DNA from 2 places in the Halobacillus sp. ACCC02827 genome. Region 1 is predicted to be linked to the other one. Evidence: a T-box and tRNA genes for the amino acid it is inferred to sense, from the RefSeq annotation. Region 1 holds a T-box; the other holds one or more tRNA genes.
What was found. The T-box of region 1 lies ahead of tyrS (tyrosine--tRNA ligase). A T-box ahead of a tRNA ligase gene usually reads a tRNA of that ligase, here a tRNA-Tyr.
Positions count from the first base shown of each region.

Region 2: it has a tRNA-Tyr gene. The T-box ahead of tyrS (tyrosine--tRNA ligase) is inferred to sense a tRNA for this amino acid. The anticodon was not compared.

Region 1 covers NZ_CP128168.1:2,473,507-2,489,679, forward strand. Annotated here, with positions in the region: gene QRD89_RS13140 (sensor domain-containing diguanylate cyclase) at 1-1,097, opposite strand, end outside; gene rpsD (30S ribosomal protein S4) at 1,464-2,066, shown strand; gene tyrS (tyrosine--tRNA ligase) at 2,187-3,458, opposite strand; T-box leader at 3,534-3,743, opposite strand; gene QRD89_RS13155 (transglycosylase domain-containing protein) at 3,868-6,861, shown strand; gene QRD89_RS13160 (GNAT family N-acetyltransferase) at 6,991-7,638, shown strand; gene QRD89_RS13165 (acetoin utilization AcuB family protein) at 7,643-8,290, shown strand; gene QRD89_RS13170 (acetoin utilization protein AcuC) at 8,287-9,459, shown strand; gene motS (flagellar motor protein MotS) at 9,705-10,487, opposite strand; gene motP (flagellar motor protein MotP) at 10,477-11,301, opposite strand; gene ccpA (catabolite control protein A) at 11,354-12,355, opposite strand; gene QRD89_RS13190 (bifunctional 3-deoxy-7-phosphoheptulonate synthase/chorismate mutase) at 12,567-13,625, opposite strand; gene ytxJ (bacillithiol system redox-active protein YtxJ) at 13,837-14,154, opposite strand; gene QRD89_RS13200 (YtxH domain-containing protein) at 14,217-14,645, opposite strand; gene QRD89_RS13205 (DUF948 domain-containing protein) at 14,657-15,076, opposite strand; gene murC (UDP-N-acetylmuramate--L-alanine ligase) at 15,256-16,173, opposite strand, start outside.
Region 2 covers NZ_CP128168.1:174,046-190,218, reverse strand. Annotated here, with positions in the region: gene glmM (phosphoglucosamine mutase) at 65-1,414, opposite strand; gene QRD89_RS01125 (CdaR family protein) at 1,493-2,467, opposite strand; gene cdaA (diadenylate cyclase CdaA) at 2,460-3,272, opposite strand; gene QRD89_RS01115 (anti-sigma factor family protein) at 3,422-4,081, opposite strand; gene sigW (RNA polymerase sigma factor SigW) at 4,097-4,660, opposite strand; gene QRD89_RS01105 (aspartyl-phosphate phosphatase Spo0E family protein) at 4,817-5,014, shown strand; gene rocF (arginase) at 5,027-5,929, opposite strand; tRNA gene QRD89_RS01095 (tRNA-Ala) at 6,156-6,231, opposite strand; tRNA gene QRD89_RS01090 (tRNA-Gly) at 6,239-6,313, opposite strand; tRNA gene QRD89_RS01085 (tRNA-Lys) at 6,323-6,395, opposite strand; tRNA gene QRD89_RS01080 (tRNA-Gln) at 6,462-6,536, opposite strand; tRNA gene QRD89_RS01075 (tRNA-Tyr) at 6,649-6,734, opposite strand; tRNA gene QRD89_RS01070 (tRNA-Thr) at 6,748-6,823, opposite strand; tRNA gene QRD89_RS01065 (tRNA-Val) at 6,837-6,912, opposite strand; tRNA gene QRD89_RS01060 (tRNA-Glu) at 6,916-6,990, opposite strand; tRNA gene QRD89_RS01055 (tRNA-Thr) at 7,008-7,079, opposite strand; tRNA gene QRD89_RS01050 (tRNA-Asn) at 7,083-7,157, opposite strand; rRNA gene rrf (5S ribosomal RNA) at 7,204-7,317, opposite strand; rRNA gene QRD89_RS01040 (23S ribosomal RNA) at 7,404-10,322, opposite strand; tRNA gene QRD89_RS01035 (tRNA-Ala) at 10,495-10,570, opposite strand; tRNA gene QRD89_RS01030 (tRNA-Ile) at 10,581-10,657, opposite strand; rRNA gene QRD89_RS01025 (16S ribosomal RNA) at 10,737-12,300, opposite strand; gene QRD89_RS01020 (hypothetical protein) at 12,720-12,941, opposite strand; gene pdaB (polysaccharide deacetylase family sporulation protein PdaB) at 13,059-13,817, shown strand; gene QRD89_RS01010 (KinB-signaling pathway activation protein) at 13,853-14,458, opposite strand; gene gerD (spore germination lipoprotein GerD) at 14,594-15,244, shown strand; gene salA (iron-sulfur carrier protein/transcriptional regulator SalA) at 15,289-16,173, opposite strand, start outside.

The sequences.
Region 1 (16,173 bases):
CTGCCCTCAAGCACCTGATAGCCTCCCCCTTCAAGGAAAGTAGCAAATCCCACTTCATCCGCCTGGAAAGAGGATTCAATTTCTTCTGATATATAAGAGATTTTCTCATTCAATCGGATATTGGAATTCAATTTTTTGGAGGTGGCGTTGATTAATTTCAAGTCATTATTCAGCTTACGGGACTGTTGATAAAGCTTCGCATTCTCCAGAGCGTTCCCTGCCGTATTTGCAATCAATAAAAAGAATTCAATGTCTTTCTTTGGAAAATACAGATAGTCAGGAGCTGCTACCTGCAGCACTCCATACACCCCCTGCTTGCCCTTCAGGGGAGCATAAAGAAAAGAACGTCCCTCCTGCAGCCGGTCTTCTATTTGAAGTTCGCCAGTCAGATACGCCTGCGTGCTTGCCTCTGAACCGGCTTCCTTATCGTAACGCAGTTCCTGTACGGGAAGGTCGGACTTGGTCGTATAATCCTGGGAAAGCAGCAGGTTATAAGAGAATTCCGGATATACTTTACGCAGGGTAGCGACAATCTCACTGAGAACTCCGTCCGTATCAATGGAAGAATGAAAATGGGAGGTTACTTTATACAGCAGTTCGTATTTACAACGTTCTTCATAAACCTCATAGTAATCCTCGACCTGCTTCAGGCATTTCAGTACCTCTCCGGACAACCGCTCTTCCCGTTTCCGTTCCGGCATTCCAGCCCCCCGCACTCCGATTACGATAAAACCATGGAGGTGATCTTCTGTTTGCAAAGGAATGATGGAGAAGGAAAACTCCGGTTCGGATACAACCCATTCCGCAAGAAATTCCCTGGATTTCATTTGCCCGTCCTCATCTTCCACCTCTTCCTTGGAAAAATCCGTTCGTATCGCAAGCGGCTCTGCATTCGGTTCTACATGAAGGCGATAACGGCCTTTCCAGTCATCCCAATAATAAATTGCTCCATAATCCGCACGCAAAAATCGTTTCATCTCTCCAGCCATTGCCTGGACAAACCGCTCAAAGGTTTTGGTTTTACCAGCAACGGCCATTTGAAACAACCGGCTCTGCAACGGAATCAATTGATCATCCAACTGTGAATCAATTATCATTTAAGTTCACCTTACTTCCTCCGAATGTATTAGTTATATTTTACCACTACTTTTATCACAATAAATAGTTTGAGTGCGCAAATTTCAAATGTTTTCCTATCCTCGCATAAATCTCTCCTCATACGGTCCGAAATTCAGCGATATCCTCTTGACTTCCTGTCGAAATAAAATTATAATGGTCGTTGTGTAAAATAAATGGCAGCCTATGTGAACCGTCATTGTTATCATTTTGTTCCTCTACTACGAGGTGCATCGCGTAACTCTCTGCTGCTGGGGCGAAGGTGCATGAAAACATAATGAGCAGTGGAACGAGGGACACACTGTTTTTATTTTATGCAAAATAAAATAAAAAAGGAGGAAATTCCTATGGCACGATATACAGGTCCAACCTGGAAAAAATCACGTCGCTATGGCATTTCTTTAAGCGGAACTGGTAAGGAGCTAGAAAAGCGCCCTTACGCTCCTGGACAACACGGCCCAAACCAACGTAGAAAAATATCTGAATACGGTCTTCAACTTCAAGAGAAGCAGAAGCTTCGTTTCATGTACGGCTTGACTGAGCGTCAATTCCGCCGCATGTTCGAAGAGGCTGGTAACATGAAAGGGATCCACGGTGAAAACTTCATGATCCTTCTTGAATCCCGTTTAGATAACCTTGTGTACCGTCTCGGTCTTGCTCGTACACGCAACCAAGCGCGTCAGCTTGTAACTCACGGTCACGTTGTTGTTGATGGTGGTCGCGTTGATATCCCATCTTACCGCGTAGCTCCTGGTCAAGTGATCACACTTCGCGAAAAATCTCAAAAGCTTAACGTTGTCGAAGAGGCTATCGAAGTGAACAACTTCGTACCAGAATATCTTACTTTCGACGCGGACAAGCGTGAAGGAACTTACACTCGCTTCCCTGAGCGTTCTGAGCTTCCTTCTGAAATCAACGAAGCACTTATCGTTGAATTCTACTCCCGTTAATAGATTAACGGATACCAAAAAGAGCAGCACCGGATTTCCGGCGCTGCTCTTTTTTATACCCTAAACTCCCCGCCTTTTAATGAAAAAAACTCCCGACCTGACGGCCGGGAGTTTCATCATTTATCCTTCGAAACGGATTAAGAAATATTTCTTCTTCCCGCGGCGGATAATCGTAAATTTGTCTTCGATACGATCCGCTTCCCCGATCGCATGCTTCAAATCCTGGTTACGCTCTCCATTGATATAAATCGCACCGTTACCGATATCTTCACGTGCCTGACGCTTGGAAGAAGCGATGCCCGCATCCACAAGCAAATCAAGAAGCTGCGGATCTTTAACCTCAGAAGTGTAGGCAGGTACATCCTTGAATCCCTGCTCGATTTCTGTACCAGTCAACGCTTTGATATCTCCGCTGAACAAAGCTTCGGTAATACGCTCCGCCTGCTTCAATGCCTCTTCGTCATGGACGAGCTTCGTCACTTCTTCTGCTAGGCGCCGCTGTGCCGTGCGCTTCTCCGGGTGCTCCTGCACTTCTTTCTCCAGTTCTGCAATTTCATCCATAGACAGGAAAGTGAAAGATTTCAAGAAACGGATTACATCGCGATCATCACTGTTGATCCAGAACTGGTAAAACTCGTAAGGGCTCGTTTTCTTCGGATCCAGCCAAACAGCTCCACCAGCCGTCTTCCCGAACTTCGTCCCGTCCGCCTTTGTCATCAGCGGAATCGTCAATCCGTAAGCTTCTATCTCCTTCTCTCCGGCAGCCGTACGACGGAGCAGTTCCAATCCTGCAGTAATGTTGCCCCACTGATCGCTGCCTCCGACCTGTAATGTGACATTCTCTTTCTCATGAAGCACTTTAAAGTCAAGAGATTGCAGTATCATGTAGGTGAACTCCGTGAAACTGATGCCGTTTTCGATTCTGGACTCTACGGAATCTTTGGCAAGCATGTAGTTGATTCCGAAATGCTTCCCTGTGTCACGAAGGAAATCAATAATGGAAATTTGAGCAAGCCATTCATGATTGTTGCGAGCAACAGCTGCGTTCTCCCCTTCATCAAAGTTAAGAATCTTCGCAAGCTGATTTTTAATAGATTCGCTGTAACCGAGAACGACTTCCTCACTGTTCAATTGACGCTCGGTCGAACGGCCGCTCGGGTCTCCGATCATACCTGTCCCCCCACCGACAAGAGCGATTGGGCGGTGTCCCGCCTGCTGGAATCGCTTCAGCGTCAAGATCGGAAGCAGGTGACCGATATGAAGAGAATCAGCTGTCGGGTCAAACCCGGTGTACAACGTCACCTGTTTCTCTTCCAAATGCTTTTTCAAACCTTCTTCATCCGTAATCTGATTGATCAGTCCACGGTTTTGTAAATCCTGTAACAAATCCATAGTGTCTCCTCCATTCTCCTACTGTGGCTGCGTGGGGCGCTTACGTCGGAAAACACAAAAAAGACCTCTCCCCAAAAAAGGGACGAGGTCTTATCGCGGTACCACCCTTGTTGCACAACAACAGCTGTGCCACTTGTATCCATAACGGCTGTTCACCGTCTCCTGATTCACACCAGGAGATGCTCCGGATCGTAATTCAACAAACAAGTATGCACTGACTTCCACCGACCGTCAGCTCTCTGCAGCAGGGACTTGCTGTTTACTTCAATCGTTCCACGCGCTTCTATTCAACTATGTTCTCTATTTTTATCATATCGTCATGAAAAATGCAACTGCACCTTCGAGCGAATGATGTCCTAAGATGACGGGGTGTGTTATAATATGGGTGGATTTTTTAGGAGGTATTATTATGTCTGATAACCCAAAGAAAGGTCGAAATAGAAAGAGTTTCCGTACCCTGTGGGAAGAAGGAGCCATCCAGAAGAAGACCAGGATCACTTATGATGTCGTTTGGAACGTCATCCTGTTCTTCATCATCATCGGTGTCGTCGGCTTATTCTTCGCAGGAGGCGTCGGTGCCGGATATTTCGCTTCTCTCGTCAAAGACGAGCCGTTGAGAAGCAAGGCCGACATGACGGATACGATTTATAACTATGCCGAAACCTCGACGATGTTTTTCAACGATGAGTCGGAAATCGGTGATGTCAGCTCCGATTTGTATAGAGAAGAAGTCTCCCTCGATCAAGTCAGCGATCATTTGAAGAACGCGATCATTGCAACAGAGGACGAAAACTTCAACCTACATAAAGGAGTTGTCCCAAAATCTGTCATGCGCGCGATCGTCCAGGAAGTGACTAATTCCTCTGTCAAAACCGGAGGAAGTACATTGACCCAGCAGCTTGTGAAAAACCAGATCCTGACGAACGAAGTTTCCTTCGAGCGGAAAGCAAAGGAAATGGTACTCGCTCTGCGCCTGGAGAAATTTATGAATAAGGACGACATCCTGGAGGCCTATCTGAACATTGTCCCGTTCGGAAGAAATGCAAACGGGCAGAACATCGCGGGCATCCAGACAGCTGCTCAAGGTATATTCGGCATTAACGCGGATGAACTGTCGCTCGCCCAGTCCGCTTATATTGCCGGGATGCCGCAATCCCCTTTCGCGTATACACCGTTTTATAATGATGGATCGATTAAAGAAGAAGAGCTGCTTCAACCCGGCATCAACCGGATGCATGAAGTGCTCGAGCGGATGCTTGACGGTGGATATATCACCAAAGAGGAATACGACAAGGCGATGGCTTTCGAAATAAGTGGGGAGACGTTGACCGAACCTAAGACGACAGCCAACAGCGCCTATCCTGCCATCAACCAGGAAATTCAGAAACGGGCAAAAGAGAAAATTAAAGATTATCTGTTGAAACAGAACGGCCATACAGAGAAAGATTTGAAGGAAGACGAAGCACTTGCCCAGGAATATGAAGAGCTTGCGGAACGCGAGCTGAGCTCGGGCGGGTATAAGATTCATACGACGATTGACAAAGAAGTCTATGAATCTATGCAAAAAGTACGGGATGCATACACAAAATCCAATTGGCCATGGGGAAAAAAGACGGTCTATAACGAAAAAGGAGAGCCGTACAAGATAGACAGCCCTTTACAGCTCGGAAGCATCATCATCGAAAATTCAACCGGGAAGATTTACGGCTTCATCGGCGGCTATGATTTCGATGAGAACCCTTATAACCACGCCACCCAGGCACGGAGATCGAACGGTAGTACGATGAAACCTCTTCTTGTTTATGGTCCAAGTTTCGACACGGGAGCCGCCCAGCCCGGCTCCGTCATTGCCGATGTACCATACACCTATAGAGATCAGCCGGGTAAAGAGGTACGGAACTTCTCCCGTGGGCATAAAGGCTTTGTTTCAGCAAGGTATGCACTTGCCCAGTCTTATAACGTACCAGCTGTCAAGCAATACAACGAAATAAGAAATATAAACCCGGTGAAGAATTACTTAGATAAAATGGGTATGAAAGAGCACTTGGCTGAAGGAGACTACAGAAACGAGTCCATGGCCCTTGGTGGACTTACACATGGAATCACCGTCGAAGACAACGTCAACGCCTATGCCACGTTCGGGAACATGGGTAAATTCGTAGATGCCTATATGATCGAAAAAATAGAGAAAAAAGACGGCGACGTCATTTATCAGCATAAGAAGCAGGAAACCGACGTCTTCAGCCCGCAGGCCGCTTACCTGACGATCGACGTCATGCGCGATGTCCTCGACTACGGTACCGGATCACGCGTCAAAGGATTGATACAGAACCGTGGCGTTGACTGGGCCGGTAAAACGGGTACTTCCCAGGCGACAAAAGACTCGTGGTTTGTCGCGACCAATCCGAACGTAACCGTGGGCATGTGGACAGGATTTGCTGAAGGCAACATGCAGGGGATGAATTACAACCAGCGGACGCAAGGATTATGGGCCGACGTCGTCAACGCCGCTTCGGAAGTCGATCCGGAGCTGATGATTCCGAAAGATAACTTCCAAAGCCCGGGCGGACTTGTAACGAGATCCTATTGCGCAACATCTGGGCTTCTCACCTCTGATCTTTGTTCTTCCGTCGGACTCGCTGCCTCTGATCTTTATGATGCAGACTACGCACCGACGAAAACAGACGACAGCCTCGTGAGCGGCAATTTCGTCCGCGTGAAAGGCAATTTGGTTCAAGCTGGACCGAATACTCCAAAAGAGTTCATTCTTGACGGCGGCGGAGTCACACTCAGCCCGGAATTTTTGAAGGAGAATGGATACACAAGCCCTGCCGTATTACGGGCATTGATTCCGAATAACGCCAAATGGAACAAAGTCGGGCTTCCGTCTTCCGATGCCATCGGTTCGACGAAATCCTCGATTGATAACGACGGGAAGGCGCCAAGTGCGCCCGGGTCCGTTTCCGTAAGTGGATCAACCCTGAACTGGCAGGCTTCCGGAAGCAGCGATGTCGTGGGGTACCGTGTTTACACGGCTGCCTCCCCCGGCGGATCCTTTTCTCTCATCGGAAGCACAGCTTCCACCTCCTATAAATTTTCCGGAGACGGCGTCTACGCCGTGAAGGCAGTGGATTATTTCGGACAAGAGTCCTCCCTATCTTCTCCGGTAACCGTTGGAAACCCCGGCGCGGAACCAGAGCCGGAGCCGAAGCAGGAAACCGAAGAGAGTGAACCGCAGAACGAAGAACCTGCTGAGCAGGAAGAGAATGATTCATCCGAAGAATCACCGGCAGAAGCAGATACGGAGAACACGGAAGAAGCTGCTGCGGACGAAGAAATACAAGAAGAAACAGAAGATGCTCCTCCAGAAGAGAATCAGGAGGAAGAGACACCGGAAGAATAAGGATATGGAACGAAAAGGGAGCTCTCTCCATAGGAGGAGAGCTCCCTTTTTGGTTTCCAATTTAAAAGTTATACTTTTCATGTATAATGAAGACAACAAGATTCTATTAATTTTTCAGGTGGTGACGGAATGAACCATGAAAAAACCTATTATCGTGAAACGATCGATACGGAGGAAGGTCCCGTGATCGTGGAAGGCCCCCTTTCTTCTCTGGACTTGTCGTCCTATACCTTCCACGAACAGCTGACCGCTTTCCGCCCCGCTCAGAAGCAGTTTGAAGCAGTCAAAGAAATCGCAGATTTTGACGAAGGCCGAATCATCATTGCCAGACACAACGACATCATCGTCGGGTATGTTACATACCTTCACCCCGATCCTCTGGAACGCTGGTCGGAAGGTGGCATGGAGGACCTGATAGAACTGGGTGCGATCGAAGTCATCCCCTCCTTTCGAGGTTACAGGGTTGGCTCCAGACTGCTTAAAGTTTCCATGATGGATTCTTATATGGAGAACTACATCATCATCAGTACCGAATATTACTGGCACTGGGACTTAAAAGGAACCGGCCTCAATATTTGGGACTACCGAAAAGTGATGGAAAAGATGATGGCCGCAGGAGGTTTGACCCCCGCCCCGACCGACGATCCCGAGATCATTTCCCACCCGGCCAATTGTTTAATGGTAAAGGTAGGAAGGAACGTTCCCGAAGCTTCTATAGAAGCCTTCGATCGTCTCCGTTTCTTAGCAAGACATCAATACCGCCAGATGAGGAGGTAGCTGTATGTTAGTAGAAGAAATTATGAAAAAAGAGGTTATTACGCTCCCCCCTTCCGAAACGATTGAAAAGGCGATGAAACTGCTCCATCAGCATCATATCCGCCATCTTCCAATTGTGGACGAAGAGAATAAGGTCATCGGCATTGTGTCAGATCGCGATGTCCGCGATGCCAGTCCTTCCATTTTCGACGAAGACAGCAATCCCCAGGAATGGAAGAAGCCGATCCATACAATCATGACATCACCGGTAACGACGGTTCACCCCCTTGATTTCGTCGAAGAGACGGCCTCCATCTTTTATGAGCAGGAGATCGCTTGTGTTCCTGTAACGAGAGATGATAAGCTCGTAGGCATTGTCACAGAAAAAGACATGCTGTATACAATGATTCAACTGACCGGTACGAATGTGCAAAGCTCCCAAATAGAGATTAAAGTCATCAACAAGCCTGGGATCCTGCCGCAGGTGATGGCGGTATTCGGAAAGCGAAAAGTGAACATCAGTTCCGTCCTGATTTATCCGTATAAGCCCGACTCTTCTTATAAAGTAATTGTCGTCCGCATCCAGACGATGAATCCCCTTCCAACCATCGAAGATTTGACGAAAGAAGGCTACGATGTCCTGTGGCCTAAATTACCGGGGATGTCTGTATGACCTGCCATGCGGGTTTTGTGTATTCGGACGATTTCACTACCTACCATTTCCGTGAGGACCATCCCTTCAATCAATTACGGGTGGTTATGACCAAGGATCTGTTGGAGAACATGGATGCATTGAAATCAACGGATATTATCCAACCGCGGATGGCTACAGAAGAAGAGTTGGCGCTCGCGCACAGTAAATCCTATATACAGGCTGTCAAGAAAGCCGGTGAAGGAAGACTCGGAGATGAAGAGGGTTTGGAATACGGCATAGGCACAGAGGACACACCTATTTTCCAGGGAATGCACGACGCCTCCCGCCTGTTGGTTGGAAGTACTTTGTCCGCCATCGACGCTGTTATGGAAGGACGGGTCCAGCACGCTTTGAACCTTGGAGGCGGTCTCCATCACGGCTTTGAGCGGAAAGCTTCCGGCTTTTGCATTTATAATGACGGAGCTGTCGGCATTAAGTACCTGCGTCAAAAATACGATTGCAAAGTGCTGTATGTCGATACCGACGCCCACCACGGAGATGGGGTGCAGTGGGCTTTTTACGACGATCCAAATGTGTGTACGTTCTCGATCCATGAAACGGGGCGGTACCTGTTTCCAGGCACAGGGAATGTGAACGAACGCGGACTGAAGGAAGGATACGGTTACTCCTTTAACCTACCCATCGATGCTTTCACAGAAGACGAATCATTCTTAACTAATTATGAATCCGCTTTCAGAGAAATTGTTGATTACTTCCGACCAGACGTCATTGTTACGCAGAATGGGGCAGACGCCCATTTCCTCGACCCTCTTACGCATTTATGTTCAACGATGAAAACCTATGAAACCATTCCAAAGCTGGCCCATGAGCTCGCACATGAATTTTGCGACGGAAAGTGGATTGCCCTTGGCGGAGGAGGCTACGATATTTGGCGTGTTGTTCCACGAGCATGGTCCCAGTTATGGCGGATCATGCAGGAAGGACAACCATTTCATGGGGACATCCCGGAAGCGTGGGTCACCCAATGGCAGAAGAAAGCTCCCGTTTCCCTGCCTTACACTTGGCACGATCCTGCCGGCGGATACAAGCCGATTCCGCGCAAACAGGAAATCACCGAAAAAAATGCCAAGCTGCTTGAAAAAATGTTACAGCTCATTCATAACCAGAAAAAATACAATCCATCCTAGAAAGAACAAGAAAGGCCCCTAATTATTAATAGGGGCCTTTCTTCTGGCTGTCGGGAAACTTGAGCCCGAAAGAAAATTAATGCGGATAAAAACCCATGGATACATAGGTATAAGCTCTATCTTACATAAGGGATGCAAAACCGTTCCGCTTGCTGAAGATGACTTCTTCAGATGCAAGGGGCGGATGGTCAGTCGGATGCCATTATAAAAACAAAAAGCCACTACAAAAGTAGCGGCCCGGGAAGTCAATTACTGCCTTCATATTCAGGATCCAGTATGACAATTTCGACACGGCGGTTCTTACTCCAGTTCGCCTCTGAATCATTCGGAGCAATCGGCCTCGTTTCTCCATAGGCGACCGCAGTGAACCTCTTCGGATCCAGCGTCTCGGTTTGATCCAGCAGGTACCGTATCACACTGCTGGCTCTCGCTCCGGAGAGTTCCCAATTGGAAGGGTAACGGAAGGAAGAAATTTGTCTGTTATCCGTATGCCCCTCGACTTTGACAAAGTTCGGAATGTTGTCAAGCAGCGTGCCAACCTTCGAAAGAAACGGCTTGGCGCCATCCAGCACCTCGGCACTACTCGTCTCGAACAGCAGTTGTTCTTCCAAAACGAGTACCACCCCCCGCTCTGTCTGAGTAGCGGATATGATATCACCTAGTTCATTCTCTTCTATATACTCATCCACTTCTGCTTTCAATTCTTCCAGGTCTTCCGTTTCGGCATCCTTCTTCTCTTCCTTGTCCTGTTCTTTATCATCATCAGGCAGTTCGTACTCATTGTTCTTTTCTCCATTTTCCTGCGCTTTCGCCTGTTCCGTCGGGTAGTCATTCTCCACTGCCGACGGATAGAAGTCGAAGATCATCCGATTACGGAATGATTCCGCAAGCGCTTCGAATTTGACGAGGTTGATCTGCGACATGGAAAAAAGCAGGACGAAGAAGACAAGGATTAATGTAATCATGTCTGCATATGTAGTCATCCACTGGGGGGCTCCCCCCTGCTTCTTCTTCCTGTTACGCTTCATTAGCAGCTTCTCCCATAGATTCCGCCTGCTTCTCTTCTTCTACATAACGCTTGTCCTCGTCAGAAAGAAAAGCGCTCAGCTTTTCTTCCAGTACTTTCGGATTTTGCCCGGACTGTACTCCAATGACGCCTTCAATAACCACCTGTTTCATGAAGATCTCCTGATCCGTACGATTCTCAAGCTTTCCAGCCATTGGGATAAACACAAGATTCGACAACAGTGTTCCATAAAAAGTGGTCAATAAGGCAACGGCCATCTGAGGCCCGAGTGTTGCAGGATTGGACAGGCTCTGCAGCATGAGTACAAGACCGATCAGAGTCCCGATCATTCCCCAGGCAGGAGCATACTCCCCCGCCTTCTCAATGATTGCCCGACCTCGATAATGGCGCTCCTCCACTGCATTGATTTCGGCCTTCATGATATCTGTGATGACCTCAGGCTCGATTCCGTCCACAGCAAGAAGAATGCCTTTCTTAATGAAAGGATCATCCACTTCGTCGAGCTCTGCTTCCAACGCAAGCAGTCCTTCTCGTCGCGCCCTTTCTGATAATCGAACAAATAAGCTGATCAGTTCCCTCAGGTTCCTATCATGCTGTTTAAATGCCTCTTTCATCACACGGAAGGTGAGTTTCACCTCACCTACGTTGAAGTTGACCATTAACGCAGCGACCAAACCGCCGATAACGATGATGATGGAAGAAGCTTGTATAAATGATGTGACCCCGCTGAATCCTGCACTGGACATAATACCGAACATTACCATGATGAATCCAATAGTAATTCCGATCGGAGTCATTAAATCTTTTTTTGTCATGCCAATCTCTCCTCAGTTCGGAAAAAGTACCGTAATACTTTTAATATCGGTACTATTTCGACTGAGTTGAGTTTCTTTCAATAATTCGGTGTGGCAAAATGACGTTCTGCTCTTCCACTTCTTCTTTATTCATTAGTTTCGTCAACAGGCGCATAGCAACGGCACCGATATCATACATCGGCTGAACAACGGTGGAGAGCGTCGGACGGACCATTGTAGCAAGGCGCGTGTTATCAAAGCCAAAGATCTCCATATCTTCCGGTACACGAAGTCCTTTGTCCTGAGCACCGTGAATCACTCCAAGAGCCATTTCATCAGAGGAGACAAAAACCGCTGTCGGATGATTGTCCATTTCCATCATTTGATCGACTGCTTCCAGTCCGGAATCATAGGAGTAATCCCCCGTGATAATAAGATCTTCCGCTTTGTCAGCTCCGCTTTCCTTCATGGCGCGCTTGTACCCTTCCAGTTTCTGCGTATTAATGATCGTCTCTTCCGGCCCAGAGATAAATGCGACACGATCGTGATCGTGGCTTAACAGTAATTTGGTTGCATCATAGGCAGCTTCTTCATAATTGATGTTGACAGCTGGAGTTTCCATCGATTCATCGACCGTCGCAGCCAACGTAATCGGTACAGAAGACGTCTTGAATTCACGGATATGATCTTCTGTAATATTACCGCCCATGAAAATCAGGCCGTCCACTTGCTTTCCGAGCATAGCGTTGATGAGGTTAAGTTCCTTATCCTTGTTTTGATCGGAATTACTCAAAATAATATTATAGTTGTACATAGTGGCAATATCTTCGATTCCACGCGCAAGCTCGGCAAAGAAAATACTGGAAATATCAGGAATGATAACTCCGACCGTCGTCGTTTTCTTACTTGCTAGTCCACGGGCTACTGCGTTCGGACGATAGCCCAGACGTTCGATCGCTTCATGTACTTTCTTTCTTGTTGCCGGCTTAACATTCGGATTTCCATTGACCACCCGTGATACGGTCGCCATGGAAACATTGGCTTCTCTCGCTACGTCATATATCGTTACATTCATCTTGCTTCCTCCTTATGAAATCCCTTCGATCCATTTATTCAATAGAACAATCATACGATAAATCGCTTACCTGCGCAATATTCGTGTACTTTCTACAAATATTGTACCCTTAACATTATAACGAATTGCACATTTGCTGCAAAAGTTCTTTTTTATTTATCTCAAAAAAAAGAAGCCAGGCTGAACGATCAGCCTAACTTCTCAGAAAAGCTTATTTGGTTAACTCTTCCATGAAGGTACGGAAAGTAGGAATATCCATCTGCTGGGCTGAATCGGAAAGTGCAACAGCCGGGTCCGGGTGAACTTCGGCCATCACTCCGTCTGCCCCGATCGCCAAGGCCGCTTTCGCTGTCGGAAGAAGCAAGTCTCTTCTGCCTGTGGAGTGCGTAACATCGACCATGACAGGAAGGTGTGTCTCCTGCTTCAGAATTGGAACGGCCGAGATATCAAGCGTGTTTCTCGTCGCTTTCTCATACGTTCGGATTCCGCGCTCACATAGGATGATGTTTTCGTTCCCTCTTGAGATAATGTATTCGGCTGCGTTGATGAATTCAGAAATGGTAGCGGAAAGACCGCGTTTTAGAAGAACCGGTTTATTGACAGAACCCGCCGCTTTCAATAATTCGAAGTTCTGCATGTTTCGTGCACCGATTTGAATCACATCAAGGTAGTCAAGCGCCTCTTCCAAGTCTCCCGGATTGACGATTTCACTGACGACAGCCAAGCCCTGCTCGGAAGCGGCCTGCTTAAGAATCTTCAGACCTTCTATACCAAGACCCTGGAAATCGTATGGCGACGTCCTCGGTTTGAATGCTCCGCCGCGAAGAAGTTTCAATCCTTGGTCTTTAACAGCCTTCGCTACTTCCGATACTTGCTCGTAACTTTCAACAGCACATGGCCCCATAATGAAATGCGGGTTGCCATCACCGATTTTTTCTCCATTGATCGTTACAATTGTATCTTCCGGCTTTTTCTTACGGGATACAAGCAGCGCTTTACGGTGATCGTCTTCCTGAAGCTCCAGTGCCGCTTTAAAGATTTCTTTGAATAGATGAACGACCGTGGAATCTTCGAACGGTCCGTCATTATGTTGGGAGAGTTGGTCGAGCATCGCTCTTTCCCTCACTGGATCAAAGCGGTTCATGCCCTGCTGTTCTTTAATCTGGCCAATTTCCTTTACCAGATCACCGCGTTTATTGATTAAATTCAGAAGCTGCAAATTAACGTCGTCTAATTGACTACGCAGCTGATCAAGATTTTGATTACTCATTTCTTTCTCCCCCTAGCATGAATTTTAAAATAATTTGTAATTTAATATAATAATTAAGGGCAATTATAGCTGACTTTTTCACTATTGTCACCCCCATTAAGGGCTTTCACTTGATATTTGTAGAAAAAGTTGGATTTTACCTGGAGAGGACCGTCCGAAAATACCCATAAAAAGAACGCGCCGGTGAATTATGGCACGTTCTTGAATACTTTTATGCGTGGGACAGGCGTTCCTCGGTGATCGACCCATGGCTGGCATCCCAAACGGCTTCTCCTTCTTTAAAAAAGATAGCTTGGGGAGACTGGTGGCGGATGGAGAACTGCTCCGCTACATAGTTGGATAACGGCCGCGCCGTCTGCACGTATAAGGTATAACATGGGTACTCGGATCTTTCTGCGAACCTGTCATATTGTCCCTTCGCATTTGCACTGATCGGACAGGTAAAACTATGCTTCAACAAAAAGAAGGAACCCGCTTCTTTTCGAATCTTCTCAAACTCGTCCATTGTCTCAATGATGTTCTCTTCCATGTGTTTACGACCTCCTGAAATAAAAACGATGGGAGCGGTTCCCCGCACCCATCGTCTCCTTATTATAGGTTGGTAGATGTAGCAGAATCCTGCTGTTTCTCCAGTTCTTTTGCAGCTTCTTCAATAGCTTCCGCCACTTCCTGAGCTGCTCTTTCCGCTTCATCTTCTTCACTGGTACGCAGACCCTTCACTTTATCCTTCACTTTACCACCAAGTTCCTGTGATCTTTCCGACACAGACTTGGAAAGTGTAGAGGATGTCTGGACAGCGCGGTCTTTCCACTCTCCACTTTTCTCATAGGCGACGTCTTTCCATTCGCCGGCACGTTCTCTCCACTCGCTAGAGCTATGATTGATGTCCTCGCGCAATTCACGTCCGGATTTCGGAGCAAGAAGTAAGGCGACAGCCGCACCGACAAGCCCCCCGATCAGTGAGCCCAGTACGAAGTCTTTGCCGCTTCCGTTGCTTTGTGATTTGTTTTGATTCATCATCAATTCCTCCTTTAAGATTTAAGATCCTCTTTCTTGGCTTTCTTCCACAAATTGATGGCTACATGCCCCCACTTCATGGCTTGAGCCGCCGAATCCGTATTCTCATTTGCAGATTTGTTCAAACCTTTGGAGAAGGAACGGATCGAATGGTTGAATTCCTGCACCGTGTCGCCGATACCTTTAACACCGTCAACAAGCGTATTCAGCTTCTGGGATTTCTCACCGACGTCTTCCGCCAACTTATTTGTTTTATTCAATAAGGCAGTCGTCTCCATGGTGATGCCTTCCATCTGCTTCTCTACCCCTTCAAGGGTGTCAGCCACGTTGTTCATCGTCCTGCGAACAGCTGTCAGCGTTCTCGCTAAGAATATGACAAGAACGGCAAATGCAACTGCTGCAATCAACGCAGCAATGTAAAGAATAATAATCATTCCCCCTGCACACTCCTTCTTATGTAATCGACACAGTCCCGTATATACCCTAAAGCGTATACAGGTAAACGTGAAGGTTACGTTAATTGGACATATTCGATATCATAACCGAAAATTCCTTTTTTATTTATATTTTATGTAAAAAACGTGCGGCTTTCATGGAACGCCGCACGTTTTTATCACTTCGTTTCCTGCTCGTAAGCTTCCTGGAACTTCTGAATATCCCCAGCACCCATGAATAGAAGAACCCCGTCTTCATATTCTTTAAGCTGCTGTGTTTCATCAAGCTGCAGCGTTTTTGCTCCTGGAATCAATTCCTGCAAATCAGTGATGGACAATTTGCCCTCATTCTCTCTGGCAGATCCAAAAATATCACAAAGAAATACATGGTCTGCTTCCTTCAGGCTGTCCGCGAATTCGTTCAAGAACGTCTTTGTACGTGTGAACGTATGCGGCTGAAAAATCGCGACGACCGGGCGTTCTCCGTATTTCTTTCTGGCCGATTCGATCGTAGCATTGATTTCAATCGGATGATGCGCATAATCATCGACGAGAACCTGCCTATTCCACTGCTTCTCTTGGAAGCGGCGCTTCACTCCGCTGAATGTCGCCAGCTTCTTGATCTGTTCGGGCTGCATATCTTCATAATGACAGAGTGCAATGACACTAAGTGCGTTTAATACGGTATGATTTCCAAACTGTGGAATGGTGAATGTGTCGTAGTAGTTGTTTCTGACAAACACATCAAAGGTCGTGCCTTCTGCACTTTCCTGAATATTCTGAGCTTGAAAATCATTCGTATCAGCAAGTCCATAATAGAGGACAGGAACGTTTGCCTGGATATGCTGAAGGTGTTCATCATCTCCACAGGCAATGATTCCTTTCTTGACTTGTTTAGCCATTTGCTGGAACGCTTGAAACACGTCTTCAATGCTGGTGAAATAATCAGGATGATCAAAGTCGATGTTTGTCATGATGGCATAATCAGGCTCATAGGATAAGAAGTGTCTGCGGTACTCACAGGCTTCAAATGCGAAATATTTACTTTCCTCGTGCCCTCTTCCAGTCCCGTCACCGATCAAGTAGGAAGTGGGATA
Region 2 (16,173 bases), 1.4 Mb from region 1:
TGTAAGTTCTCTGTAATAACATATGCGCAGGCTCCACCAGTGTGAAACCTGCGCATCATTCATCTTACTCTTCCATTCCAAGTTCTTCTTTAACGACTTGGACTACTCTGTCTACATATGTTTCACATTGTTCTTCCGTCGGTGCCTCAACCATGATCCGGACAAGTGGTTCCGTACCTGAAGGCCTTACAAGTACGCGGCCGCTGTCGCCCATCTCTTCTTCTACAGCTTGAATAGCGTCTTGAATACGCGGATGGGTCTGAACACGGTTCTTGTCGATAACTCGTACGTTTTTCAATACTTGCGGGAACTGTTCCATTTCACCAGCAAGCTCAGAAAGAGGCTTGCCTGTTTCTTTCATAACGTTGACCAATTGAAGTGCAGAAAGCATTCCGTCACCGGTAGTTATATGATCAAGGAAGATGATATGACCGGATTGTTCACCTCCAAGGTTATAGCCGCCGCGACGCATCTCCTCCATGACATAACGGTCGCCTACTGCCGTCTTGTCACTCTTCATACCATTTGCTTCTACAGCTTTGTAGAAACCAAGGTTACTCATGACCGTGGATACGACAGTGGAATGGTTAAGCGTTCCATTTCCATTCATATGTTTAGCACATATGTACATGATACGGTCGCCATCTACGATATTCCCTTTCTCATCGACTGCAATCAAACGGTCACCGTCTCCATCGAAAGCAAGTCCTACATCCGCTTTCTTTTCTTTGACCAGGTCCTGAAGCAGTTCCGGATGAGTCGATCCGACACCTTCGTTAATGTTCAGACCGTCCGGGGACGAACCGATGGACGTGATGTCTGCTTCCAAGTCCGCGAACAAGTGGGACGCAAGCGAAGACGTAGCTCCGTGAGCGCAATCCAGCGCAATGTGAAGACCATCAAAATCATAGTCCACCGTCTGTTTCAAATGCTGCAGATATTTCTGTCCACCTTCAAAGTAATCATTGATTTGTCCAAGGTCCGCACCAGAAGGACGTGGGAGGTTGTCCTCTTCCGCATCTATCAATGCTTCAATTTCTTTCTCCTGGTCATCCGTCAGCTTGAAGCCGTCCGGACCGAAGAACTTGATTCCGTTATCCTGTACAGGGTTGTGAGAAGCAGAAATCATGATTCCCGCTTCCGCTTGAAGTGCCCTCGTCAAGTAAGCGACACCTGGTGTAGAAATGACACCGAGACGCATGACTTCCGCTCCAATGGAGAGTAAACCTGCCGCAAGCGCCCCTTCCAGCATTTCTCCTGAAATCCTTGTATCACGGCCGATCAACACTTTCGGCCTTTCCGCACCTTTCGTCACTACATATCCACCGTAACGCCCCAATTTAAACGCCAGCTCAGGCGTCAACTCTTTGTTGGCGACGCCGCGGACGCCGTCCGTACCAAAATATTTACCCATTTCAAGACCCCTCTTTCTATTCTTACCGATTCTTTATTTTCTACGAATTATTTTTCTTTTACTCATGCTTTCAGAGCTTCAGTCGCCCGAGTCTGTTGAAGTATCCACATCCACCTGAACTTCCAGATTCCCGGGGCTGACCTCTGTCACCCCTTCAGGTACCGGGATTTCTACTTCAACAGTATCGTCCTCTGTAATATCAGACACATCCACTGGAATGTCCGGCAGTTCTTCCATGCTGTCCAACGCCTCTTTTGAACCGGAAACGGTAACGGTCTCTGTCTCTGTCGTAACAGAATTAACCACGACACCATCCGGCGCTTCGCCCTCTGGAACGACATTCACACCGACCTCTTTCTGCCGTTTTGCAATCGGCACGGTCACATTAACTGTCGTCGGTTCGACAAGGACATTCAATTCATTTCCTTGGTTGTCATACACTTTAACAGGAGCTTCCTGATTTTCAATAGTCTCAGAAGCGTCTCCCACGTCTATAATTGCTTTAACGGAAGCGACTCTTTCCATGACGGAAGAGGCACCGGTAATGGAGACAGCAGCAGGATCGACTTCCGCTTCTCCAATTTCCAAGCCCGGGTTCATCTCACGTTCATTAATGTAATCGACATTGACCTCATAATCTTCGGTAGCCTTCTCTTCAATGGTCACTTCTATCATCTTCGGATCCAGCGTTACAGCCAACTGATTTGAAATACCGGAATGTTGAAGAGAAACTTCATGCGTACCTGGACCAAGACCGTTTAAATCTGCAAAGACAGTGAAGTTCCTCTGTCTTTCGACGGGAGCAACTGCTCCTGCAGGACCTTCCACCCTAACAGAGACTTCCTGAGGCAGGCCGCTGACTACATACTCTTCACTATCAAACCGGATCTCCAGTGGTACGTCATCCATCACTTTCATATCCGACGATGTCTGATTAAAGAAAAGAGAATCAGAATCCATGTTACTTTCGACATTGACTGTCACCCAAAGCAGCACGGCCAGAATCAACGAAATAATCCGGATAAACCAGACACTTTTCAGCCAATTATCCATTCTTTTTCCCCCTCCAGTTCCAGCTTTTCACCGCGGGGGATGAATGATCCAATTCTGTTCGTAATATCTCTTCCAGTTTGACCTGATCGAGGTCACGGTGCAGTTCACCGTTTTTGGTGCAGGATATAGCCCCTGTTTCTTCCGATACGACGATTGTAAGTGCATCGGTCACTTCAGAGATTCCCATCGCCGCGCGGTGTCTCGTTCCAAGCTCTTTGGAGATGAATGGACTCTCCGACAATGGAAGATAACAGGCAGCGGCAACGATCTCATTGCTTTTAAGTATGACCGCTCCGTCATGAAGCGGAGTGTTAGGAATAAATATGTTGGTTAACAACTCGCTCGACAAATGGCCGCCGACACGAATACCTGTCTCCACATAATCGTTCATCCCCGTGTCTCTTTCAATAGTAATCAAGGCACCAATTCTACGTTTTGCCATGTAATTACATGACTTGATAATCGCCTGCAGCGTCTTCTCCGCGTCTTCTTCTTCTGAATTATTCCGACTGAAGAAACTGCCGCGGCCGAGCTGCTCCAATGCTCTTCTCAATTCCGGCTGGAACAGTATGATTATAGCCAGGAATCCCCATGTAATTGCCTGCGACATCAACCATCTTAACGTGGTAAGCCCAAATAAATTACTCAGTAACCAGATTCCAAGGACAACGAAGATCCCTTTCAACAACTGAACAGCCTTCGTCCCCTGAATCAGCATGATTAATTTATATACAACAAACCAGACAAGGGCGATATCAACAGTAATCAGAAGGTAATCTAACACATCTAATCCCCCATCAAGCATGCCTACACTTCCTTTTATATAAGATAAAGCTTTTTAAATTTTTTCACGGTTCCCATTATATCACATAACTTTTTGCTAATATATAATCCCGTCGTGACCAGCGACTTTTCCACACCTATAAAAAACAGCATGACTGGTGTCATGCTGTCTCACTGCTCATCAGAATTAAATGAGAAAATATCTTCCACCGTTTCTTTCGTGTGGTACCAAACCCACTCATACACCTGATTGACTTCTGTCAGTTCTCCAGAGTACGCACGCAGATTATTGGAATCCAACCCGGAATCAACTTTCCCTTTCGGATTTCCCTCGAGAATGTCTCCATTGATGATTGTTACATCGCCGTTAATCTTTCCATCTATCTGCAGATCTCCATTTCGCACAACGAGGTCCCCGTCTACGGTTACTCCTTCTGGTACGATCACGGTTTGATCACGAATCTCCAAGTTCTCCTGCTTGGACACGGTTACTTGCTGATCCTGATTCCATGCCGTAAAGATCCCGCTGAACATCAGAAGGAAAAACACGGCAGCAGCCGTTAAAATAGGATGCTGCTGAAGTTTCCGCAAGTATCCTTTCCGCTTCTTCTCTTTTGGAAGGTTCGCCATGACATTCGCAGTAAACCTTGGAGGAGCAGAAACCGGTGTACTGTTCTGTATCAACGTCGTTGTCTTCTTCAATTCATGAAAGTGATGCTGACAAGCTTCGCAGCCCTGCAGATGGTCTCTCAGTCGTCGTTCATCTTCTTTATTTAATTCTCCATCCAGATACTGATGCATGAGTAGCACTGCTTCTTTATTACAACTCATTCCCTCTCAACTCCTTCACACATGTCGAAGCTTCTTACGTAACGCTTCTCTACCCCGATGGACCCTTGTCTTCACTGTTCCTACAGGAATATCCAATACTTCTGCAATTTCCTGGAGCGCCATCTCATCAAGATAACGCAGGACAATGACACTTCTATACTTCGGAGGCAGTGCAAGTATTTCTTTGTGGATGTAGGATTGAAGCTCCATAGTCTCCACCTCTTCTTCAGGCAGCGCCTGATCAGCGGCAAGCTGGGAGTACATATCCAGTCCATCCGTTCCCCTCACTTCGGCATCGAGATGGTAATCGGGTTTTTTCTTACGGATGCGGTCAATGGATAAGTTCGTAGCAATTCGATAGAGCCATGTCGAAAATTTACGGTTCTCATCAAATTTATGAATATTGGTGTAAGCACGTATGAATGCTTCCTGTGCCAAATCTTCCGCTTCATAAGAATTCCCTATCATCCTGAGACATATGTGATACACTTTGTTCTGGTAAAAAGACACGATATCTTCAAAAGCTGCCTGATCGCCCTTTTTCACCTGTTTTATTTTCTGTTTGATCATGGTTTCCATCTACTATACCTCCGCTGCATCTGCGGTCGATACCCTTTACGGATGACCTCGCCCTAAAGTTTCAAAAAAAAATACATTTTTTTGTCTAATATAAGTTTAACTTTTTTTACTATCGGTTATAAAGCTGTAAATGTAAAAAATTTAGGAGGACAAATAATGATAAAGCGTTTGACCGCTCTGACAGAGGAAATTGAAGCCTGCCGCCTGGAAATGACACGCCTTGCCCGTTCCCATCAATTAAGCTCTCCAGAGGTTGTGCGTGTCAGCGTGCAGCTCGATCATCTACTTAACGAGTATGAACTGCTCCATAATAAAAAACAGCAGCCAGCCTTAAAGAAGGCCAGCTACTGTTAAGGATAATGTATGTTACTTTAAGCTTTCACCAAATAGAGATCCCATCAACCCTACCGCTACGCTAGCGGTTTTATTTTTTTCATCTAAAATTGGGTTGACCTCCACAAACTCTGCAGACGTAATCATACTCGATTGATGCAGCATTTCCATAGCTAAGTGGCTCTCCCTGTAGCTCAACCCACCGATAACCGGAGTACCTACACCTGGTGCATCATTTGGGTCCAATCCATCCAAATCCAAACTCAAATGGACACCATCCGTACGATCCTGCAGGTATTCTATTGTTTCTTCCATCACTTTTGTCATGCCCATTCGATCCACTTCGTGCATCGTGTACACCTTGATTCCTTTTTCTTTAATTAATACACGCTCTCCTTCATCAAGGGAACGAGCTCCGATGATAACGATGTTTTCCGGCTTGATCTTAGGCTCATACCCGTGGATACCTGTCAGCTTTTCATGACCGATACCAAGACTCACTGCCAGCGGCATACCGTGAATATTTCCGGATGGGGAACTATCCGCTGTATTAAGGTCACCGTGTGCATCGTACCAGATGACACCAAGGTTCTCATAATGCTTTGCCACGCCCGCCAGTGTGCCCATCGCTATACTATGATCGCCACCCAGCACGAGTGGGAAGCGCTCCCCTTTAATTACCTCATCTACTTCCGAAGCCAAACGCTTACTTCCTTCTGTAATTTCATCTAAGTTTCTCAAGTTATCCTGTTTTACTTCTTGTTTATATGTCGGACGAGGAATCTCGATGTCCCCGAGATCTTTAATATCGTAGTTTAATTTCTCCAGCCGTTCAATCATTCCTGCGTATCGGATGGCGCTGGGTCCCATATCCACACCTCTGCGCATTTGACCAAGATCCATCGGAACACCAATAACTGAAAGTTGTTTATTCATCAAAGCTCCTCCTTTATACTCTATACCAATTGTATCCGTTTTTACAGCAATGACTCAACCAGACATCATTATGTATATATATACGCATATACCGGGTAATCAGGGGTTCCTTCTGCATGTTTACAAGTCTATCCAAGAAAAGAGGTATCCCGTTTCTCCACACAAAAAAACCTGACAATCACCTGTCAGGTTATGTATGAAATATCACGTTAGTTTACTATTTAAATGGTGGAGCCTAGCGGGATCGAACCGCTGACCTCCTGCGTGCAAAGCAGGCGCTCTCCCAGCTGAGCTAAGGCCCCTTTAAAATGGAGCGGGAGACGGGATTCGAACCCGCGACCCCCACCTTGGCAAGGTGGTGTTCTACCACTGAACTACTCCCGCAAATAAGAATGAGCCATGAAGGATTCGAACCTTCGACCCTCTGATTAAAAGTCAGATGCTCTACCAGCTGAGCTAATGGCTCATGATGTCAAAATGTGTGCTTACAATTAGTAGAGGATCTTACTATACGAAAGACACTAATTGAAAATGGCTGGGCCAGCTGGATTCGAACCAGCGCATGACGGTACCAAAAACCGTTGCCTTACCGCTTGGCTATGGCCCAATGAGTATAGAAATAGTATAAACGTTCTTCTTCATCTTATACATCATGTCTATTTAATTTCATAAAAATAAGCTGACAAATAGCTATCAGCAACTATCACACAGAAATAAAATGGTGGAGGGAGTAGGACTCGAACCTACGAACCCGATGGGAGCGGATTTACAGTCCGCCGCGTTTGGCCAACTTCGCTATCCCTCCACTAAATATTAAGTGGTGCCGGCCAGAGGACTTGAACCCCCAACCTACTGATTACAAATCAGTTGCTCTGCCAGTTGAGCTAGGCCGGCGATATAAAGTTAATGGTGGAGGATGCAGGGTTCGAACCTGCGACCCCTTGCTTGTAAGGCAAGTGCTCTCCCAGCTGAGCTAATCCTCCGAGTGGTGACCCGTACGGGATTCGAACCCGTGTTACCGCCGTGAAAGGGCGGTGTCTTAACCGCTTGACCAACGGGCCATTAAAACATTCTACAGAGCTTCCAGCCGGATTTGAACCGGCGACCCCTTCCTTACCATGGAAGTGCTCTACCACTGAGCTATGGAAGCAAGTGGCTCCAACGGTAGGATTCGAACCTACGACCGATCGGTTAACAGCCGATTGCTCTACCACTGAGCTACGTTGGAATAATTGAAAAACTTTTTCAAATAAAGCAATAAGGAAAGAGAATTGATGTGGCAGCGTCCTACTCTCACGGGGATCTACCCGACTACCATCGGCGCTGAAGAGCTTAACTGCTGTGTTCGGCATGGGAACAGGTGTGACCTCTTCGCCTTCACCACCACATCAATATTCTATTGAGGTAAACCCTCAAAACTGGATAAGGAAACATCTTTATCGAAAGAAACGTTTTTCACGCGATCTATGATCAGATAGATAAGTCATCGATCCATTAGTATCCGTCAGCTCCACGTGTCACCACGCTTCCACCTCGGACCTATCAACCTCATCGTCTCTGAGGGATCTTATTTGCTCGAAGGCAAAGGGAAATCTCATCTCAAGGGGGGCTTCATGCTTAGATGCTTTCAGCACTTATCCCGACCACACGTAGCTACCCAGCTATGCTCCTGGCGGAACAACTGGTACACCAGCGGTGTGTCCATCCCGGTCCTCTCGTACTAAGGACAGCTCCTTTCAAATTTCCAACGCCCACGACGGATAGGGACCGAACTGTCTCACGACGTTCTGAACCCAGCTCGCGTACCGCTTTAATGGGCGAACAGCCCAACCCTTGGGACCGACTACAGCCCCAGGATGCGATGAGCCGACATCGAGGTGCCAAACCTCCCCGTCGATGTGGACTCTTGGGGGAGATAAGCCTGTTATCCCCGGGGTAGCTTTTATCCGTTGAGCGACGGCCCTTCCATGCGGTACCGCCGGATCACTAAGCCCGACTTTCGTCCCTGCTCGACTTGTAGGTCTCGCAGTCAAGCTCCCTTGTGCCTTTACACTCTGCGAATGATTTCCAACCATTCTGAGGGAACCTTTGGGCGCCTCCGTTACTCTTTGGGAGGCGACCGCCCCAGTCAAACTGCCCACCTGACACTGTCTCCGGACCGGATCACGGTCCTGGGTTAGAATGTCCGTACAGCCAGGGTAGTATCCCACCAGCGCCTCCACCGAAGCTAGCGCTCCGGCTTCCAAGGCTCCTACCTATCCTGTACAAGCTGTACCAACATTCAATATCAGGCTACAGTAAAGCTCCACGGGGTCTTTCCGTCCTGTCGCGGGTAATGTGCATCTTCACACATAGTATAATTTCACCGGGTCTCTCGTTGAGACAGTGCCCAAGTCGTTGCACCTTTCGTGCGGGTCGGAACTTACCCGACAAGGAATTTCGCTACCTTAGGACCGTTATAGTTACGGCCGCCGTTTACTGGGGCTTCGGTTCAACGCTTCGCTTACGCTAACGCATCCCCTTAACCTTCCAGCACCGGGCAGGTGTCAGCCCCTATACTTCGCCTTACGGCTTCGCAGAGACCTGTGTTTTTGGTAAACAGTCGCTTGGGCCTTTTCACTGCGGCTCCTCGGCAGAGGAGCACCCCTTCTCCCGAAGTTACGGGGTCATTTTGCCGAGTTCCTTAACGAGAGTTCTCCCGCTCACCTTAGGATCCTCTCCTCGCCTACCTGTGTCGGTTTGCGGTACGGGCACCTCTTTCCTCACTAGAGGATTTTCTTGGCAGTGTGAACTCAGGAGCTTCGGTACTATAGTTCCCTCCCCATCACAGCTTGACGTTATGCCGGACGGATTTGCCTATCCGACCGTCTCACTGCTTGGACGTGCACATCCAATGGCACGCTCTCCTTATCCTCCTGCGTCCCCCCGTCGTTCAAACGGAAAGGAGGTGGTACAGGAATATCAACCTGTTGTCCATCGCCTACGCCTTTCGGCCTCGGCTTAGGTCCCGACTAACCCTGAGAGGACGAGCCTTCCTCAGGAAACCTTAGGCATTCGGTGAAAGAGATTCTCACTCTTTTTTCGCTACTCATACCGGCATTCTCACTTCTAAGCGCTCCACCAGTCCTTACGGTCTGACTTCACGGCCCTTAGAACGCTCTCCTACCATTGATCCTACGATCAATCCGCAGCTTCGGTGGTGTGTTTAGCCCCGGTACATTTTCGGCGCAGAGTCACTCGACCAGTGAGCTATTACGCACTCTTTAAATGATGGCTGCTTCTAAGCCAACATCCTGGTTGTCTAAGCAACTCCACATCCTTTTCCACTTAACACACACTTTGGGACCTTAGCTGGCGGTCTGGGCTGTTTCCCTCTCGACTATGAACCTTATCACCCACAGTCTGACTCCCAGAACAAAGTCTATGGCATTCGGAGTTTGACTGAATTCGGTAACCCGATAGGGGCCCCTCGTCCAATCAGTGCTCTACCTCCATGACTTTCTATTCTGAGGCTAGCCCTAAAGCTATTTCGGAGAGAACCAGCTATCTCCGTGTTCGATTGGCATTTCACCCCTACCCACACCTCATCCCCGCAATTTTCAACTTGCGTGGGTTCGGGCCTCCAGTCAGTGTTACCTGACCTTCACCCTGGACATGGGTAGATCACACGGTTTCGGGTCTACGACCGCATACTCACTCGCCCTATTCAGACTCGCTTTCGCTGCGGCTCCGCTTCTGCTGCTTAACCTTGCATACGGTCGTAACTCGCCGGTTCATTCTACAAAAGGCACGCCATCACCCATTAACGGGCTCTGACTACTTGTAGGCACACGGTTTCAGGATCTCTTTCACTCCCCTTCCGGGGTGCTTTTCACCTTTCCCTCACGGTACTGGTTCACTATCGGTCACTAGGGAGTATTTAGCCTTGGGAGATGGTCCTCCCGGATTCCGACGGAATTTCACGTGTTCCGCCGTACTCAGGATACACTCCGGAGGGAGAAAGGTTTCGACTACAGGGCTGTTACCTGCTCTGGCTGATCGTTCCAGATCGATTCATCTACCTTCCTCCTTGGTAACTCCAAAGGAGTGTCCTACAACCCCAAGAGGCAAGCCTCTTGGTTTGGGCTGATTCCGTTTCGCTCGCCGCTACTTGGGAAATCGCATTTGCTTTCTCTTCCTCCGGGTACTTAGATGTTTCAGTTCCCCGGGTCTGCCTTCTTATACCTATGTATTCAGCATAAGATCCTGCTCCATTACGAACAGTGGGTTTCCCCATTCGGAAATCTCCGGGTCAAAGCCTACTTACGGCTCGCCGGAGCATATCGGTGTTAGTCCCGTCCTTCATCGGCTCCTAGTACCAAGGCATCCACCGTGCGCCCTTATTCACTTAACTATCGTCGTGAAAAGACGTTTATTTAAAACTTTCGATGTTTGATGTCTTGTCATCAATCGTTTCATCGTTAGATGATACGATGATTCCTTATCCAGTTTTCAAGGTTCACGCCCTATATTCAGGGTTGAATATAAAACACAATCAAATCATTGTGTTTGGTATATCATTTAAATGGTGGAGCCTAGCGGGATCGAACCGCTGACCTCCTGCGTGCAAAGCAGGCGCTCTCCCAGCTGAGCTAAGGCCCCGTTTTTTGAATGGTGGGCCTGAGTGGACTTGAACCACCGACCTCACGCTTATCAGGCGTGCGCTCTAACCAGCTGAGCTACAGGCCCATTCAATTCTTAGAAGAGTATCTTTCGATCTCTCAAAACTGAACAACCAACCAAGTACGCTTCCGTTCTAAATCCTTAGAAAGGAGGTGATCCAGCCGCACCTTCCGATACGGCTACCTTGTTACGACTTCACCCCAATCATTGGTCCCACCTTCGGCGGCTGGCTCCAAAAGGTTACCTCACCGACTTCGGGTGTTACCAACTCTCGTGGTGTGACGGGCGGTGTGTACAAGGCCCGGGAACGTATTCACCGCGGCATGCTGATCCGCGATTACTAGCGATTCCGGCTTCATGCAGGCGAGTTGCAGCCTGCAATCCGAACTGAGAATGGTTTTATGGGATTTGCTACACCTCGCGGCTTCGCTGCCCTTTGTACCATCCATTGTAGCACGTGTGTAGCCCAGGTCATAAGGGGCATGATGATTTGACGTCATCCCCGCCTTCCTCCGGTTTGTCACCGGCAGTCACCTTAGAGTGCCCAACTGAATGCTGGCAACTAAGATCAGGGGTTGCGCTCGTTGCGGGACTTAACCCAACATCTCACGACACGAGCTGACGACAACCATGCACCACCTGTCACTTGGTCCCCGAAGGGAAATCCCTATCTCTAGGGAGGTCCAAGGATGTCAAGACCTGGTAAGGTTCTTCGCGTTGCTTCGAATTAAACCACATGCTCCACCGCTTGTGCGGGCCCCCGTCAATTCCTTTGAGTTTCAGCCTTGCGGCCGTACTCCCCAGGCGGAGTGCTTAATGCGTTAACTTCAGCACTAAGGGGTGGAAGCCCCCTAACACCTAGCACTCATCGTTTACGGCGTGGACTACCAGGGTATCTAATCCTGTTTGCTACCCACGCTTTCGCACCTCAGCGTCAGAAACAGACCAGAGAGTCGCCTTCGCCACTGGTGTTCCTCCACATATCTACGCATTTCACCGCTACACGTGGAATTCCACTCTCCTCTTCTGTCCTCAAGTTCCCCAGTTTCCAATGACCCTCCACGGTTGAGCCGTGGGCTTTCACATCAGACTTAAGGAACCGCCTGCGCGCGCTTTACGCCCAATAATTCCGGACAACGCTTGCCCCCTACGTATTACCGCGGCTGCTGGCACGTAGTTAGCCGGGGCTTCCTCGTTAGGTACCGTCAAGGTACCGCTCTATTCGCACGGTACTTGTTCTTCCCTAACAACAGAACTTTACGATCCGAAGACCTTCATCGTTCACGCGGCGTTGCTCCGTCAGACTTTCGTCCATTGCGGAAGATTCCCTACTGCTGCCTCCCGTAGGAGTCTGGGCCGTGTCTCAGTCCCAGTGTGGCCGATCACCCTCTCAGGTCGGCTACGCATCGTCGCCTTGGTGAGCCGTTACCTCACCAACTAGCTAATGCGCCGCGGGCCCATCTGTAAGTGATAGCGAGAAGCCATCTTTCAACTTTCCTTCATGCGAAAGAAAGTATTACCCGGTATTAGCCCCGGTTTCCCGGAGTTATCCCGATCTTACAGGCAGGTTGCCCACGTGTTACTCACCCGTCCGCCGCTCGTTCCACGAGCGTCACCCCGAAGGGATCAGCTCGCTTCCCGCGCTCGACTTGCATGTATTAGGCACGCCGCCAGCGTTCGTCCTGAGCCAGGATCAAACTCTCCATAAAAGTGTTTGACTTGCTCATTTTGCACACCGAATGTGCTTGTTTGAATTCCCTCTATATAATAGAAAGAATGTTTGACGTACTGGTTGGTTCGTTCAGTTTTCAAAGATCGAATTACGTTGTCTGCTCTGTTCGGAGCGACTTTATTATCTTATCATCGAATGTTGTTTGTGTCAACAACTTTTTCAATGTTTTGTTTGATGTCGTTTTGGCGACAAGTAATAATTTATCATGCCTGCCTTGTTTCGTCAACAACTTTTTTCAATGTTTTTAAAATTGATTTTTCGTTGTTGTTTTCCCGACAACGTTTAATAATATAGCACATAATTCAAAAGGATGGCAATAGCTTTTTTGAAATTTCATCAAAAAACTGTAATGATCGCACGAAATAAGAAAAGCCCTTTAATAGAAGGGCTCTTAGACTAGTTGTGTTTTTTCTTCCTGGGCATATATTGCATACATTCCTGTCTTGTGGCAAACCGACGAAAGATTTGAAACAGAACTTCATACCGGTCCTCCATCGCTCTCTTAAGTCCTTGATCAATACGGTGATCGCCAAGATCGAATATGATCTCATCCATTTCCCGCTTCAATAAATATTCAATCTCCCGTTTCTCTTGTTCATCAATCATTAGACCGTGCATGCAGAAACCTCCCTATTAGCAACTCTCTTTATTTTTACCCCTTTTTCATTACTTTTAGCATAGGTTGTCCTTTTTTTCATATGTATAGAACATATTGGAAGGAAGGAGATACCTGCAATGAGCTTCTACACATGGAAAGCAGAACGTCTCAAACGTTATGGAATCGTTGTTGTCCTTGCTCTGTTCTGCGCCCTTCTGCTTTGGGTCGGGCAGTGGAGCCAACTTGCTGTGTTTTCCAACAAAGGGGAGGCACGAGCCTTAACTCAAGGGAGTGAAGAACAGTCCCATGTTGCTTTGACTTTCAACATCAGCTGGGGTACGGATAAAGTGCACGACATACTGGAACAATTGAAGGCGCACGAGGTACAGGCCACCTTCTTCTTAAGTGGAGAATGGGCGGAAAGGCATCCCGACATCGTTGCAGAAATCCAAGAAGGAAACCACGAAATCGGAATGATGGGCTACACCTATCAGAGTTACGTGGAAAAGGAACCTGAACAAGTAACATCCGATCTCCAACAAGCAGATGCGGTATTTGAAAAGCTTGGTTTGGGCGAAGTAAAATGGATCCGTCCCCCGCACGGCCACATAGATAAAGAAGTTCTATCTTTAATTGAGAAATCGGGAATGCAGGCCGTTCAATGGAGTCTAAACCCAAGGGATTGGGAGAACCCGGGAACGAACGCAATCATTGATCAAGTTCTAAAGGAAAGTTCTAAAGGAGATATTATCCTTCTGCACGCTTCCGATTCCGTCAAACAGACACCGAAAGCGCTGGAAGTAATACTTCCGGGGTTAAAGCAAAAGGGCCTTAAATTTGTAAGTATCACCGAAATGGTCAGCGGCGGAGAATCAGAAACGACTCAGGTGGAATAAAAGAAGGCCGCTGGATGAACAGCGGCCCTCTTTCATTAAGACATATTCTCATCCGTGCTGCGTGTTAAACGGTGCAACAGCAGAAGTTGATAGGCATTACAGACGAATAGCGGAAAAATCATAAGCCATATATAATCCTTCCCCCCTGCATTTAATGCCGGCACCCATTCAATGGAGGTCACGACTACCATAAAGAACAAACCAGGTATGAAAGCCGTACGGTTTGTCTCTTTTGCTTTAATATACGCAATAATTGCTCCGGCAGTAAATAACCCTGCAGCCGTTCCTATGTAAAACCAAATCGAATCACCTGAATCCGACCCCTGGTAGCGGAAATATACCAGGTCAAATAATGTAAACGCAATCAAAAATACTTGCGCCGGAACCCATAAACTACGGAAGAAGCCTTTACCGAATTGGTTGACCGTCAAGTATGCAAAGAAGCCCATTTGACTGATAACACTGAATATAAACCCGAGTCCACTGAAAAACAACAGCAAACCGAACAACTCAAACAGCTGAAAAGGCTGAAGTACCTCTGCATAAGATTCCCTCTTGATCAAGAAGCTAAGGAGAAGCGTTAACCCTCCACCAATCATTAAAGTCGTAAAAAATAACCGGACCCACTTGCGACTATTCACTAAATGATCCCCCTATATCAAGTCATTTCCAAATTCATTCTATCATGAAAAACCTCCATTTTTGCCCAGCCGCATAAAAATAGTCGAAAAGTAAATAGTAAACACAAGGAGAACTTATGAAAGGGGACATTCCTTATGTCCAGACTCCGCATTTTGTGTACCGTCCTGCTTCTCTCTGTTCTGGCCGCTTGCAGCGGTGCTTCCGGAGCGAGCGAACAGGCGGATTATGACACAACCAAGAAAATGATGGTTGATATATTGAAGTCTGATGACGGTAAAAAAGCGATGCAAGAAGTACTTTCTGATGAAAAGATGCAGCAGTCTATGGCACTCGATTCGGAGGTTGTATCGAAAGCTGTTCAACAGACACTTGTTTCAGAAGAAGGAAAAGCCTTCTGGAGCAAATTGTTTTCCGACCCTAAATTCGTTCAGGAATTCAGCAAAGTCCTTGAAGAACAGCAGAAGGATTTAATGAAAGGTCTCATGAAGGACCCGGAATACCAAAAGCTGATGATCGAGCTTTATAAGAACCCTGAAATGATGGATCAAATGGTTACCGTCATGGAAGGACAGAAATTCCGTGAGCATTTGCAGAAAACAATAGAGGAAACCATCAACAGTCCGGTTTTCCAAGCGAAAATGAGCGATACGCTGTTGAAAGCTGCTGAGAAGATGAAGAGCGAAGAATCGGCCGGGTCTTCCGGATCCGGGTCTTCAGGTCAGGAGCAAAGCGGTCAAACCGAAGGCGAGAAGCAAAGTGAAGATAATTCGCAGTCCTCGTCTTAACGCAGTAAAAACCACACGACCTAACAGGTCGTGTGGTTTTTCTGTTAATACTTATCGATTACTTTAGCAGCCATATTCCGATAAATCATACCGATTGGATGATCTGTTTGGTACACAGAAGGTGCAAATACATCTTCTTCTTCGTACGGCTGTTGAAGTGGTATGTGGCCAAGAACAGCTGTTTGCAGCGTTTCTGCCAGCTTAACCCCGCCTCCACGTCCGAAGACGAATTCTTTATTTCCGGTTTCTTTGCTTTCAAAGTACGCCATATTCTCGACGACTCCTAATATTTCATGCTCTGTCTTCAATGCCATCTGCCCTGCACGAGCAGCAACGAAAGCTGCAGTCGGGTGCGGTGTCGTTACAATAATCTCCTTAGAGGAAGGAAGCAGCGCGTGTACATCAAGCGCAACATCCCCGGTTCCAGGCGGAAGATCGAGAAGCAAGTAATCCAGACCGCCCCACTCCACCTCTTTAAAGAAGCTTGTAAGCATTTTACCAAGCATCGGACCACGCCAGATGATCGGAGAGTTATCTTCAACGAAGAATCCCATGGACACGACTTTGACGCCGAAGCGTTCAACCGGGATGATTTTTTCCCCGCGGACGACCGGGCGTTCTTCCACACCCATCATATCAGGAACGCTGAAACCATATATATCAGCATCGATAATCCCGACTTTTTTCCCGAGACGAGCCAGTGCGACAGCGAGGTTGACAGTAACTGTCGATTTCCCGACGCCGCCTTTTCCGCTGGCAACGGAAATGAACTTCGTGTCCACATCATTTCCCAATAGGGACTGCTCTTTTGCTTTTTCCGCTTCCGGCTGGAATCTGTTCAGGACCTCTTCCGGCAGCTGATCGAATCGGAGGCCGACAGTTGCCGCGCCTTCTTTCTTCAAAGCGTTGACGATCTGCTGCTGCAGCTC